Regions from separate parts of the Lysinibacillus capsici genome, predicted to be linked through region 2. Evidence: riboswitches for the same ligand, from Rfam matches in the RefSeq annotation. Region 2 holds a riboswitch; the other holds the start of a gene.
What was found. A riboswitch is a leader RNA that binds a small molecule or an ion and turns the genes downstream of it on or off. The one in region 2 is predicted to bind S-adenosylmethionine.

Region 1: it holds a riboswitch for S-adenosylmethionine, as region 2 does, so the genes downstream of both, metK (methionine adenosyltransferase) here and LCP48_RS02300 (O-acetylhomoserine aminocarboxypropyltransferase/cysteine synthase family protein) in region 2, are expected to answer to the same signal.

What each region holds. Positions count from the first base shown of each region.
Region 1 covers NZ_CP084108.1:3,606,180-3,613,636, reverse strand. The annotation lists gene LCP48_RS17710 (alpha/beta hydrolase family protein) at 1-75, shown strand, start outside; gene pckA (phosphoenolpyruvate carboxykinase (ATP)) at 141-1,727, opposite strand; SAM riboswitch class I at 2,117-2,235, shown strand; gene metK (methionine adenosyltransferase) at 2,494-3,690, shown strand; gene LCP48_RS17695 (gamma carbonic anhydrase) at 3,871-4,383, opposite strand; gene LCP48_RS17690 (alpha/beta hydrolase) at 4,518-5,324, shown strand; gene LCP48_RS17685 (alanine/glycine:cation symporter family protein) at 5,451-6,959, shown strand; gene LCP48_RS17680 (tRNA 5-(aminomethyl)-2-thiouridylate-methyltransferase MnmM) at 7,033-7,457, opposite strand, start outside.
Region 2 covers NZ_CP084108.1:461,807-469,263, reverse strand. The annotation lists gene LCP48_RS02305 (hypothetical protein) at 37-420, opposite strand; gene LCP48_RS02300 (O-acetylhomoserine aminocarboxypropyltransferase/cysteine synthase family protein) at 751-2,052, opposite strand; SAM riboswitch class I at 2,169-2,282, opposite strand; gene LCP48_RS02295 (glycerol-3-phosphate acyltransferase) at 2,440-3,072, shown strand; gene LCP48_RS02290 (DASS family sodium-coupled anion symporter) at 3,268-4,749, shown strand; gene LCP48_RS02285 (succinyl-CoA:acetate CoA-transferase ScpC) at 4,823-6,346, opposite strand; gene chrR (class II chromate reductase ChrR) at 6,714-7,445, shown strand.

The sequences.
Region 1 (7,457 bases), 1.5 Mb from region 2:
TATGCACATCAATATCCACCAGCAAAAAATCGTGAAACTGTCCGTGCTCTTTGCAAGTGGATGAAACAACAATAAAGCGTAGAGAAAACAAAAAGACAAAGGGAACGAATAATTTGTTCCCTTTGTCTTTTATATAGACGTTACTTTAATGGGCCACCAAGTGCAGTGATGGCTTCAGAAACGTTTGAGAATTTCTTGAAGTTTTCGTTGAATAAGCCTGCAAGCTCAGCAGCTTTTGCATCGTATGCAGCTTTATCTGCCCAAGCTTCACGAGGATTTAACACTTCTGAAGGTACTCCTTCAACTGCTGTTGGAATGTGTAAACCAAACACAGCATCTTGTGTTGTTTCAACATCTGCTAATTTACCATCGATTGCTGCACGGACCATTGTACGTGTGTAAGAAAGTTTCATACGGCTACCTGTGCCATATTCGCCACCAGTCCAACCAGTGTTTACTAAGTATACCTGTGCACCGTGCTCGTCAATTTTTTGACCTAACATTTCTGCGTATACTGTTGCAGGAAGCGGAAGGAATGGAGAACCGAAGCAAGTAGAGAATACTGGTTCTGGCTCAGTCACACCACGTTCAGTTCCAGCAAGTTTAGAAGTGAACCCACTTAGGAAGTGATACATTGCTTGTTCTTTTGTTAATTTACTGATTGGAGGTAACACGCCAAATGCATCAGCTGTTAGGAAGATGATTGTTTTTGGATGACCTGCAACAGAAGGATCAACGATATTTTCGATGTATTGGATTGGATAAGCTACACGTGTATTTTCTGTTAGTGAACCATCGTCATAGTCACAAATACGAGTTTCTGGATCAACAGCTACGTTTTCTAATACAGAGCCGAAGCGGATTGCATTGTAGATTTCTGGTTCTTTTTCAGCAGAAAGGTTGATTGTTTTTGCATAGCAACCACCCTCAATGTTGAACACACCATTATCAGACCAACCGTGTTCATCGTCACCGATTAGCTTACGATCAGGATCAGCTGATAACGTCGTTTTACCAGTACCAGATAGACCGAAGAATAACGCCACATCGCCAGCTTCACCAACGTTTGCTGAGCAGTGCATTGAAAGAATACCTTGTTGTGGTAATAAGTAGTTCATGATACCAAAGATAGATTTTTTCATTTCACCAGCATATTCTGTACCACCAATTAAAATAATTTTCTTTTCAAGTGATACGATGATGAATGTTTCAGAAGCAGTGCCATCAACCGCAGGATCTGCTTTAAAGTTAGGAGCTGAGATGACAGTGAAGTCAGCAACATGAGAAGCTAATTCATCTGCTGTTGGACGGATAAATAATTGATGAGCAAAAAGATTGTGCCATGCGTATTCATTAATAACTTGAATGCTTAATTGTGAATCTTTGTCAGCACCTGCAAAGCCTTTGAATACAAATAACTCGTCACGTTCTTTTAAATATTTTATTACTTTTACATATAGGTTATCGAACACTTCAGAAGAAATTGGTTGGTTTACTTTACCCCAGTCAATTTGATCTTTTGTGCTTTCTTCTTCTACCGTATATTTATCTTTAGGTGAACGACCAGTGTATTTGCCAGTTTCTGCACGAACTGCGCCATCTACTGTTAACATTGCTTCACCACGAGATGTAGCTTTTTCTGCTAATTGTGGTACTGAAAGTTGAACATTAATGTTACCGCCGTTTAATAATTCCTTCAGTTCGTTTGCAATTTCTACTGAATTCATCGATTAAATACCATCCTTTTTTATAGTATTCCCTTGATTTAGAGGGATTTTTTCTTAATTTCAAAAATAGTATAACACAATTGCTTAAATAATCTATACTAATTAAGAAATTATTTTAGAGTTTTTACCACTTTTCAATAAACTGACAAAAAATAATGTTTTTCGAGGAGAATACCATCAATCCTACTGTAATTAGGCATGAAAATTGAGCCACACATATGTTACCACAAGTAGCTAGGTATGTTGTAGGGATTAATTTGCTTCTATTTACATCATCATCCAAGTATGAAAAGTTTTTGTGTAATAAGTTCTTTCCTTTCTATACAGTAATACATAAGAAAATATTTGACAACGTTCGACCTTTTCAGTAACATGAGATTGAACGGATACTCTTATCCCGAGCTGGTGGAGGGTCAGGCCCTGTGAAACCCGGCAACCTGCATGAACTATTTCACGACATGCGTTGGTGCCAACCTGATGCAAGGGAACATCCCTTGAACGATAAGAGTGAAAGGTTACGCAGTCATTATTCCTTTCCTCATGTAAAGTAACGTGAGAAAAGGATTTTTTTATTGTTAAAAATTAATGTAAAGGTAAGTATATGTAGTTCTTTCCTTATTATAATGACGGATCTTTCGAAATCCTCGTGTTAAAAGCAGCAGTAACGGCTTGAGAGTTCAATCCTTAGGAGCGGACTTGACATGGGTAATGAGTACCGTATTCATACACAACTACTTATTGTAAGAGTATTTAGGAGGAAAACCAAATGACAAACCGTCGACTGTTTACATCAGAGAGTGTAACAGAAGGACATCCAGATAAGATTTGTGACCAAATCTCGGATGCCATTTTAGATGCTATTTTAGCAGAAGATCCAAATGCACGTGTAGCGTGTGAAACAACTGTAACAACAGGATTAGTATTAGTAGCAGGAGAAATTACAACTTCTACTTATGTAGATATTAAAGGTATTGTTCGTGACACTGTAGCTGAAATTGGTTATACACGAGGTAAATATGGCTTTGATGCTGAGAACTTAGCGGTGCTTGTGGCTATTGGTGAACAATCACCTGATATTGCTCAAGGTGTTGATCAGGCATTAGAGGCACGTGAAGGCTCTATGACAGATGCAGATATTGAAGCAATTGGTGCTGGTGACCAAGGCTTAATGTTTGGCTATGCATGTAATGAAACACCAGAGCTAATGCCATTACCAATTAGCTTGGCACACAAATTAGCACGCCGTTTAACAGAAGTACGTAAATCCGGTGAACTTGCCTATTTACGTCCTGATGGTAAAACGCAAGTAACGATAGAATATGATGACAATAATGTACCGGTTCGCGTGGATACAATTGTTATTTCAACACAGCATGATGAAGAAGCAACACTTGAACAAATTCAAGCAGATTTAAAAGAATTTGTTATTGCACCAGTTGTACCAAGTGAATTATTAGATGCTAATACGAAATACTTTATCAATCCAACTGGCCGTTTTGTAATTGGTGGACCAAAAGGTGATGCTGGATTAACAGGACGTAAAATCATTGTTGATACATACGGTGGTTATGCACGTCACGGTGGTGGTGCCTTCTCAGGTAAGGATGCAACCAAGGTAGACCGTTCAGCGGCATATGCAGCACGTTATGTAGCGAAAAACATCGTAGCAGCTGGCTTAGCAGAGCGTGCTGAAGTGCAACTTGCCTATGCGATTGGCGTTGCGCAGCCTGTTTCGATTGCTGTCGATACATTTGGAACAGGTAGAGTGAAAGAAAGCGAGATCGTTGAATGGGTACGCGAGCTATTCGATTTACGCCCAGCGGGTATCATTAAAATGCTTGATCTTCGTCGTCCAATTTATAAACAAACTGCTGCGTATGGACATTTTGGTCGTACAGATTTAAATGTACCATGGGAGCAAATTGATAAAGCAGACGCGTTACGAGAAAAAGCACGTTTATAAACTATTGAACTAAAGTAATGAAGTCATTAAAAAATTATTCTAATGTATTAATAAACAAAGGAGCAATATTGCTCCTTTTGTTTTTTTATAAAAAATACCTCGCTAGGATTCGTGAACGTATTCGGTACACGAAAACGCGAGGGATTTTTTCGTTGGTATTAATTTTTTTGTGTAGATTATTTATTTCTGAATTGATTTATAATATTGACCCTTTTCTGCGTATTCTCGTACGATGCGTTCCATATCCTCTTTATCCTCAGCATTTAATTCTCGGACAACTTTTGCTGGACGACCTAATGCTAGACTATTTGGAGGAATGACTTTACCAGGAGGTACTAGGCTTCCTGCCCCAATAAATGCACCTTCTCCAATCTCAGCTCCGTCTAAAATAATGGATCCCATACCAATTAAGGCATTTTTGCGAATTGTACAACTATGTAAAGTGACTTGGTGTCCAACTGTTACCTCATCTTCAATAATGAGCGGATATTTTGGGCTTTGGTGTAAACAGCAAAGATCTTGAATACTGACACGTTTACCGATAATCGTTGGGGAAACATCACCACGAATAACCGTATTAAACCAAATGGTTGTTTCGGCGCCAATTGTTACGTCGCCCGTAACAGTTGCGTAATCAGCAATGAAAACAGACGGATCGATCTTTGGCGTTTTATCTTTAAATGGATAAATCATGAAAATCGCCTCTTTTCTTTCTATAATGTAGTATTATCGTATCAAATACGCAACTTTATGGAAATATAAAATTAAAATATGCTATTTATTTCGATATAATCAAAGTGTAATTATTTTTTAGGAGGACTATGTAAATGTGGAAATGGGAAGCTGATGGACAAGCAAAAGCTGTGATTGCTATTCTTCATGGTGCTTATGAAAATCACCGTTGGTATGCATGGCTGATAGAAAAATTAAGATTAGAAGGCTTCCACATAGTCATGGGGGATTTACCGAATCATGGGGGTAATGCAAGGTTTGCTCGAGTCCATGATGAAGACTTCAAATTGTACAATAAGTATACAAGAAACCTGATTGAGAATGCTTTTTCATATAATTTACCAACCTTTGTAATAGGTCATGGACTAGGTGCAACATTAATCCTCCATACACTGCAAAAGAGACAATATGAATGTGCAGGCATTATTTTAACATCACCTTGGTTGCAACTAAAGCTATTACCAGGTAAATTAACAAATGCTTTAACAAGTCTAAGTGCGTTAACAGCCAATGTGAAACTAACACATGATATTACATTAGAGAAATTAACGCGTAGTGTTGAAGGCAGAGAAGAAATGAAAGATGAGGTACCGCTCATGTCGGTTGTTTCTGTGAAATGGTACCGAGAGCTTCAGCAGATGATGAAAAATTTAGTGATGCTGCCTAAAGGTGAAATGCCAAATATGCCTATGCTCATTATGACAGCTGAGAAGGATAAAATTACGGACACTCGCCACACCCGAAATTGGCTTCATCAACAGGAATTCACAGAATTTCAGTTTAAAGAATGGGCAAATTGTTATCATAATTTATTTCATGAGGGAGAGCGCGAAGAGATTTTTATGTATACACGAGACTTTATTAATAATGCTCTTCGAAGAATTGGTTATATAATTAAATAGGTTTATACCCTTCCATTTACTAGGTTACTTACTTAAATATTGTTACTCAAAAATAATATTGTAATTTTCTGAAAAGTGTAATACTATAATGAACTAAAGTAAGGTATTTTAAATTGGAGGGGTAAAATGGATGTAATTGTGGAGAAGTTGAATGGTATTTTATGGGGACCATGGTTTATTTATGGTATCTTATTGATTGGGTTATTTTTCTCAATTATCACAAGGTTCCTACAGGTAAGGCACATTAAAGATATGTTTGTTTTAATGTTTAAAGGGGAGAAATCGGAAAAGGGAATATCCTCTTTCCAAGCAATGTCTATCGCATTATCAGGACGTGTAGGCACAGGTAATATTGCTGGTACTGCGACAGCAATTGGAATGGGAGGACCTGGTGCTGTCTTTTGGATGTGGGCAATCGCTTTCATTGGTGCGGCTACCGCGTATGTAGAGTCAACATTAGCTCAAATCTATAAAGAAGAGAAAGATACAGAATATCGTGGTGGACCGGCCTTTTACATAGAAAAAGGAATGGGTCAAAAATGGTTTGCAGTTATTTTTGCTGTAGCTGCTTTAATTGCAATGTTAATTTTGATGCCTGGTGTGCAGTCAAATGCCATCGCAGGTGCTGTTGAAAACGCTTTTGGTTTGGATACATGGATCACAGGACTTATAATTGTTGTGTTACTAGGTGCTATTATCATTGGTGGTATTAAATCAATTGCAAACGCTGCTCAAATTATTGTACCATTTATGGCATTAGCTTATATCATTATGGCAATAGTCATTATTTTTATGAATATTTCACAAGTACCAACAGTTATCGGATTAATTTTTTCTAGTGCATTTGGTGCTCAAGAAATTTTTGGCGGGGTTATTGGTTCAGCGATTGCTTGGGGTGTTAAACGTGGAATTTACTCCAATGAAGCTGGTCAAGGAACTGGGGCCCACCCTGCGGCAGCTGCGGAAGTATCGCATCCTGCTAAGCAAGGAATTGTTCAAGCAGCATCTGTGTATATTGATACATTATTAATTTGTTCTGCTACCGCATTTATGATTTTATTTACGGGTATGTACAATGTACAAGATGAAAAGGCAGCTGAAGGCGCAGATCCATTTATTCATGTTGGAGAATTCAATAGTGGTGGGTTAGCTGGTGATGAGCAAATGACTTTTGCAAAAAGTATTGAAGCAGGAGCTGCGTATACACAATATGCAGTTGACTCATCATTACCTGGCTTTGGAGCTCCGTTTGTAGCCATAGCGTTATTCTTCTTTGCCTTTACAACAATTATGGCTTACTACTATATTGCAGAAACAAATGTTGCTTACTTATTTAGAGGTAGCACAGAAAAGGTATTCATCTGGATTGCCAAAATTGCCATTTTAGTTGCGGCCTTCTATGGTACAATCCGTACGTCTGGTCTAGCATGGGCAATGGGTGATGTGGGCCTTGGTCTGATGGTTTGGATTAACGTTATAGCTATTTTAATTATTATGAAACCAGCTATTGTTGCATTAAAAGATTACGAGAAACAGAAAAAAGAAGGAAAAGATCCAGTATTTGATCCTCGTAAATTAGGAATTAAAGGTGCAGATTTCTGGGTTGACTATAACGAAAAACGAAATAACAAGTAGATAAAGAGCAAGGCGATCAGCTAGTTTTATAGCAACTAGCTGATCGCCTTTTAGTATGTTCTCCACATTACTATTAAATAGGGTATTCTTTCATTTTCTCTAATGCAATGACAAATGGTGGATCATTTTGTTGATTAAGAAATGCGTATTTTAAGACATGGACATATTTTTGTGGAAGTTGACTTACATAATCAATGATCTTATCACGTTCTTCTTTTCCACCTGGATGTCCATGATAAATAACAAGAACAATCAAACCGCCCACTTTTAAGAGCTTTAATATATTTTCAATAGCTTGGATTGTTGTATTAGGTCTTGTAATAATATCATGGTTGCTACCAGGTAAATAGCCGAGATTAAAGATTGCCGCAGTTACTGGCTTGTGTACAAACTGTGTGACTTCTTCATGTCCTTTATTTAAAACGAGCGCTCGATGTTCTAAACCATGATCTAAAAGTCGGAGGAGTGTCGCGTCAACCGCCTCTTTTTGGACATCAA
Region 2 (7,457 bases):
AGCAGCAGAGAATGAGCTTAAAAATATGAGGGGGTTTTAACTTGCTTTTGAAAGCAATTGATAACGGTATTGTGCTAAAGCTTGTTGAACAAGACTAATCTCTTCTTCTGTAAAATTTGGTATTGCATACGTACGTTCCACTAATTGAAATGTACCATACTTCAAGTAAAACTCTGTCGCAGGAAGTGAGATATGGCTCACACCATACTGTTCATATGCCTCAAATACTTCCTTAACAGTAAAGTCTTCTTCAGTAAAAACACGTTCTTGAAATGCTGTATGACCAAATACTTCCTGCCATTTTCTTTCGACTGATGTAAGAAGGTGTTGAATGGATTTATTGTTGACAAATACATGCCCTTCATTTAGCTCATATATTAGATAGGATACAATGTTTTGCGCACTATAGATGTTACCCATTTTAAACACTCCTTTATCATCAGTTTTTGGGAAGAGTAGTCACTGGCTAGGCAACTACTCTTCTATATATTCAAAAGTGGGGGAGCACTTATGAAAACATTTACCTTTTTTTAAAAATTTTCGTACTGTTAACTTATTTCCTAGTATATAACATGGATTTAACAAAGTCAATAATACATATAAAATTACTTGGTATTATTTTTTATAAGGTTCTGATAATTAACGGGTGCAGTAATAGATTGATGTAGCAACGTTTAACGCATTGCCAAATGAGGCTAATCGAATGAGAAAATACGTTAACGTCACAACATTTTCCATTTGCTTTAAACTTTAAGCTTCTACTGTTTGTTCAGTTGTTGTAGCCTGTGTAATGGCTTGATCTAAATCAGCAATAATATCCTCTACTGCCTCTAAACCGATGGATAAGCGAATGAGCGACTCGGTTACACCAGCTTGAACTAATTCTTCTGCTGATAGTTGCTGATGAGTAGTGGAAGCTGGATGAATAATTAATGACTTTGCATCACCTACATTTGCTACATGTGAAAATAATTTCACGCTATCGATAAGCTTTCGCCCAGCTTCTCGTCCACCCTTGATGCCAAATGTAAGCACTGAACCGAAGCCATTTCTTAAATATTTTTTTGCTAACTCATGTGTCGGAAAATCTTCTAGGCCATTATAATTTACATACTCCACAGATGGGTGGTTTTGTAAATACTCAGCCACTGCCAATGCATTTTCATTGTGTTTAGGGATACGCAGATGAAGTGTTTCTAACCCTTGCAATAAATTAAAGGCAGCATCAGCACTTAATGTTGGACCAAAATCACGTAATAATTGTACACGTAGCTTTGTAGCAAAGGCTGCAGAAGCTGTATCAATTCCATAACGTAGCCCATGGTAAGAGGCATCTGGTTCAGTAAAACCAGGGAATCGACCGCTAGTCCAATCAAACTTACCAGCGTCTACAACAACGCCCCCTAAAGTTGTACCATGACCTCCTATCCATTTAGTTGCAGAATGAACTACAACATCTGCGCCGTATTCAATAGGTGTAGAACCATAAGGAGAAGCAAACGTGCTGTCAATAATTAATGGTAGACCATTATCATGTGCGATTTTAGCTACTGCTTCAATATCTAAAACCTTTAAGCTTGGATTACCATAAACCTCTGCAAAGACCGCTTTTGTTTTATCAGTAATCGCCGCATTGAAATTCTCTGGATTTGTTTCATCTACAAAAATTGTTTTAATACCGTAGTTTGGTAATGTGTTAGCAAATAAATTATACGTACCACCATATAAAGAACTAGCTGCTACTATCTCATCACCAGCTCCAGCTAGATTTAAAATGGAAAATGCGATAGCTGCTGCACCAGATGAAAGTGCTACTGCTGCTGTTCCACCTTCCAATAAAGCCACACGTTTTTCAAACACATCAACTGTTGGATTGGTAATTCGTGTGTAAATATTCCCTGCTTCCTCTAAGGCAAAAAGACGTTGCGCATGAGCAGTATCTTTAAATACGAAAGCAGTTGAGCGATAGACTGGAACTGTGCGAGAACCCGTCACTGGGTCTGGCTCTTGACCACCATGCAACAGCAATGTTTCTGGTTTAAAATTTGTCATTGTGTACCTCCAAATGGTTATTTTTTTACGATGGTACCGGAGATGAGGAGGATTTTTCTGTAGAAAACAAAAACCCTCTTCAGCTAAGAAGAGGGTTGCGGTTGCAAGTTTTCCTCCCCTTATCTGCCAGATCCAAGTAAGAATCTGTAGGAATTAGCACCTTAGTAAGCTCATTGCTTACTGGTTGCCGGGCATCATAGGGCCTATCCCTCCGCCGCTCTTGATAAGAGTATGAGATTCAATTTCCATCGTTGTTACACAGTATAAACATAGAGTTTTTTTCTGTCAACATGTAAATTTTATTTTTTCCGAAACTTCTGTCTGCTCTTATACGTAATATGAACGCATACACTATTTTAAAAAAAAAATTTTGAGAGGAGTATTTTTATGGTAAAGGCCGTGATCATTTTTCTTATGATTGGCTATTTAATAGGCTGTATTCACGGCTCTAAAGTGGCTCAATTTTTATCGGGGGTTGATTTAAAAAAGGCAGGCCACGGTAATGCTGGTGCCTCTAATGCTACTCTTTCCCTTGGCTGGAAATATGGCGTTTTAGTAGCCCTCATCGATATAGGCAAAGGTGTTGTGGCTATTATAGGTGCGCATTTTTATCTAGCTGACGCCATTCATTTAACAGAAGAACAAATTTGGCTGCTTACTTATATTATGGCTGCTGGGGTTATTTTAGGTCATAATTTCCCCTTCTACATGGGCTTCAATGGCGGGAAAGGAACTGCCTCCATCATTGGTATTTTACTTGCTGTTGATTGGAAGATTGGTTTATTTGCACTTATTTTATTTGTTATTTTATCCTTTGCAACAAATTATTTAATTGTTGGTGTTCTAGAATTTTATCTCGTGTTTTGTACAGCAACTTATTTATGGATTCCTGGCATTGGCCCAACCATTATAGCTCTTCTTCTTTTTGGCATAGCCATCATCCTGCACTTTGAAAATATTAAACGATTAGCCAATGGCACAGAGCCTAAAGTAACTTCTGCCTTTAAGAAAAAGAAATAATATTTCATGGATATTTTTGTATTCTTTGTGACCATGTATTTTCTCTTTATCTACTCATATTGCTGTAAAAAACACAATTTTCACATAGATTTTTTTCTACAATAAAATCAACATATTCTTATCTTAATAAAACATTATACAGGCCGATGTTATGGATAATAATCGTCATTTTTATTGTAGAAAGGATGAGAAAATATGTCTTCCCCAAAGCAAGCAGCTACAAAACTTAATTTAAAGCCACTGTGGATTGGCTTGGCATTCGCGTTACTAATCATTATTACCTTTTTACCTAATAATGGTGATTTACCTATAGCTGGGCAACGAGCTTTAGCCATTTTAGCTTTTGCAGTCATCCTTTGGGTTACAGAGGCCGTTTCATATCCTGTGAGCTCGGCCATGATCATTGCACTAGTAACTGTTTTACTAGGACTCGCTCCGTCAATGGAGGATCCAACTACAGAGCTAGGAACAGCTAGCGCATTAAAATTATCTTTAAGCGGCTTTAGTAATTCTGCCGTTGCTTTAGTAGCAGCAGCTCTTTTTCTAGCGGCAGCAATGCAAATTACTAATCTACATAAACGACTTGCTCTTTGGATTCTTTCATTGGTAGGAACGAAAACAAAAGCTATCGTATTTGGCGCTATTTTAGTCTCTATCGTCCTCGCATTTTTTGTACCCTCTGCTACAGCACGAGCTGGCGCAGTAGTACCGATATTACTTGGAATGGTGGCAGCTTTTGGTTTACCACGTGATAGTCGGCTTGCTGCCTTATTAGTTATTACTTCGGTACAAGCAGTTTCCATTTGGAATATCGGTATTAAGACTGCAGCAGCTCAAAATATGGTGGCTTTAAACTTTATCCAAGAGCAATTTAATGTGGATATTTCATGGGGTGCTTGGCTACTTTATGCCGCCCCCTTCTCAATTATTATGTCGATCTTTTTATTTTTCATTATGATTGCTTTAATTAAACCTGAGACTAGCAATATCGAAGGTGGTAAAGAGGTCATCAAAAAACAGCTTGCAGAGCTTGGCCCATTAAAGGCTCCTGAAATTCGTTTAATCATTACATCCGTAGTTTTACTATTTTTCTGGGCAACTGAAGGAAAACTACATCCATTTGATACGACAACAGTCACAATTATTGCTATCGCAATTCTATTAATGCCTAAAATCGGTGTGTATTCGTGGAAGGAAGTTGAGCCTCATATTCCATGGGGAACAATTATCGTCTTTGCGGTAGGCATTATGTTAGGAACCATTTTACTAAATACGCAAGGTGCTGCATGGTTATCAGATAAAGTTTTTGGTTCACTCGGGCTAGATACTATGCCTTTACTAGCAACCATCGCACTCGTAACTTTATTTAACATTTTGATTCATTTAGGCTTTGCAAGCGCAACTAGCTTAGCCTCAGCACTTATACCTGTGTTTATCGTTTTAGCCTCCACATTAACGGCTAATGTTGATCAAGTTGGTTTTGTTATTGTGCAACAATTCGTCATAAGCTTTGGCTTCCTATTACCAATTAGTGCACCACAAAACATGCTTGCCTATGGTACAGGCTCCTTTACAACAAAGGATTTCTTGAAATCTGGAATTCCATTAACCATTATCGGTTTCCTTCTCGTACTTTTGTTCTCTGCAACGTATTGGAAATGGATTGGATTATTATAGAACTTTCATTAAATTAAAACGTAAAAGCCTTGAAGAAACAGACTATTTGTCCTTCAAGGCTTTTAAGATAAGACTATTGTTTCGTAAAAGCAGGATCCTTCATCGTACCGTTTTTCGCATAGTTAACGTGCCATGATAGTGCTTTTTCTAGGTCATGTGGTGTGTGATGTCCACCCGTTGCCTCATTGGCATCATTAAAGTACTGCCACAGCTGCTCCCTATAATCAGGATGTGCACAATTATCAATGATAAGTCCCACTCGTTCTTTTGGAGCAAGTCCTCGTAAATCTGCTACGCCCTGTTCAGTTACAATGACATCAACATCATGCTCCGTATGATCCACATGCGAGACCATTGGAACAATACTCGAAATATCTCCACCCTTAGCATAAGACTTTGTCACAAAAATTCCTAAACGTGCATTACGAGCAAAGTCACCAGACCCTCCGATACCATTCATCATCTTTGTACCAGAAACGTGTGTGGAATTCACATTGCCGTAAATATCTAATTCCAATGCTGTATTCACTGAAATTAATCCGAGTCGACGAATAATTTCAGGCTGATTTGAAATTTCTTGAGGGCGCAGCACTAATTTATCAGCATATTTTTCAAAATTCCCATAAACACGGTTTCCTACTTGCTCAGAAAGGGTAATAGAAGTAGCAGATGCAAAATTCACTTTCCCTGCATCCATTAATTCAAATACTGCATCTTGGAGAACTTCTGAATAAACTTCTAAGTTCTCAAACTCAGAATCTTTAAAGCCGAGCAATACAGCATTCGCTACTGAGCCTACCCCAGATTGAATTGGTCGTAAACTTGTTGTTAAGCGACCTACTTTAATCTCTTCACGTAGGAAATTTAATAAGTGATTAGCCATAACATCTGTCTCTTCATCAGCTGGGACAATCGTTGATGGCGCATCTAATATATCCGAAATGACGATGCCTTTTACTTTATCTAAATCTAGTGGAATTCCAATTATACCAAGACGATCTGAAACATTCTGTAAAGGAATTGGATCACGTTTTCCTTGTTGTGCAGGTACGTAAATATCATGTATACCTTCTAATGCATCAAGCTGTGCTACGTTTAATTCAATGATGACTTGGTCTGCTTCTTGCACAAAAATGGGAGAGTTACCAACTGAAGTTGTAGGAATTAATAAGCCTTCTTCTGTAATAGCAGCCGCTTCAATGATCGCAAAATCAATTGGTCCAATAATACCTTGACGAACAAGCTCAGCATTATGGGAAAGATGGGCATCGACAAATGTGATATCACCGCTATTGATTTTATTACGAATGCCAGCATCTGCTTGGAAAGGACCTCGCTTACGAATGACCCCTGCTTCTGCTAAATATTGGTCTACCTCAGGTCCAAGTGATGCACCTGTAAAGACATCTACTTGAAAATCCTCTTTTTTCGCTTTCTCTACGAGTGCAAGAGGTACAACCTTTACATCGCCAGCACGTGTGAATCCGCTCATCCCTAATACCATGCCATCCTTAATCCAAGAAGCTGCTTCTTCTGCTGTTACAACCTTGCTTCGTAATTGTTCATAACGAAGCTTTTTCGCTAACTTTTCTTCCATTCCCTATTCCTCCATTCCACTTCATTTTTGTTCAACTTGCATATTTGGTTCCAGTAAATCTGTGACATCCGTCAGAGAATGTATCTTTATTCCAGGAGGATTTCATCACCTAATAGCTAATGCTGTCTAAACATTTGTGAATAAAGATCATGTAATTTTTGGTAGCACAACCAAATAAACAGTCGCTTCCATAATTTTATACTATTTAGAATATTTAATCTATATCAAATGAAATATTTTACTTTACGAGATAATTTCGACATTTATAAATTATTTATAAATAACTTTTTGTTCCTCATTATTCGATTTTGCTAGAAAAGCGTGCTATGCTCAAGGTATAGAACAGACACAAAGGAGAGAGTTTTTAATGGTTAAAGAACTATTACGTAACCATTCCTCGGTACGCATCTATGATGGAGAACCGATTTCAAAAGAAATCATTGAAGATTTAATTGGAACAGCACAAATGGCTGCAACATCACATTTTGTGCAAGCCTATAGTGTAATATGGGTAACAGATGCAGATAAAAAGGAAAAATTAGGCTTACTCTCTGGTAATCCACGTCAATATGAAACTTCAGGTGGGGCATTTGTTTTTTGCGTAGATTTCAAGCGACTTCAAATGGCGGGGAAACTAGAAGGAGTGGATATTGTAGCTGATTCTGCAGAAAATGTCCTTGTTGGGGTAGCAGATGTATCATTGTTCGCACAGAATTTTGTTATTGCGGCAGAATCAATGGGTTATGGCATTTGCTATATTGGAGGTGTACGCAATAAACCTTCTGAAATCAGTGAATTATTTAATCTGCCTGATCACGTTTTCCCATTATTCGGGCTAACAATTGGCGTTCCTGCACGTCGCAATGAGGTAAAACCTCGTTTACCTGTATCTGCTGTATTACATGAAAATGAATACAAAGTTGAAAAATATGAAGAGCTTTTACCTGCCTACAACGAGGAAATGGAAATATACTATAACAGCCGTTCGTCAAACAGAAAAATTGATAACTGGACAAAGCAGATGGCTGATTTTTTAATCGAACAACGACGTCCGCATATCAAAGAGTTTTTAGCAACAAAAGGGTTTAATTGGAAATAAATGAACCAAAAT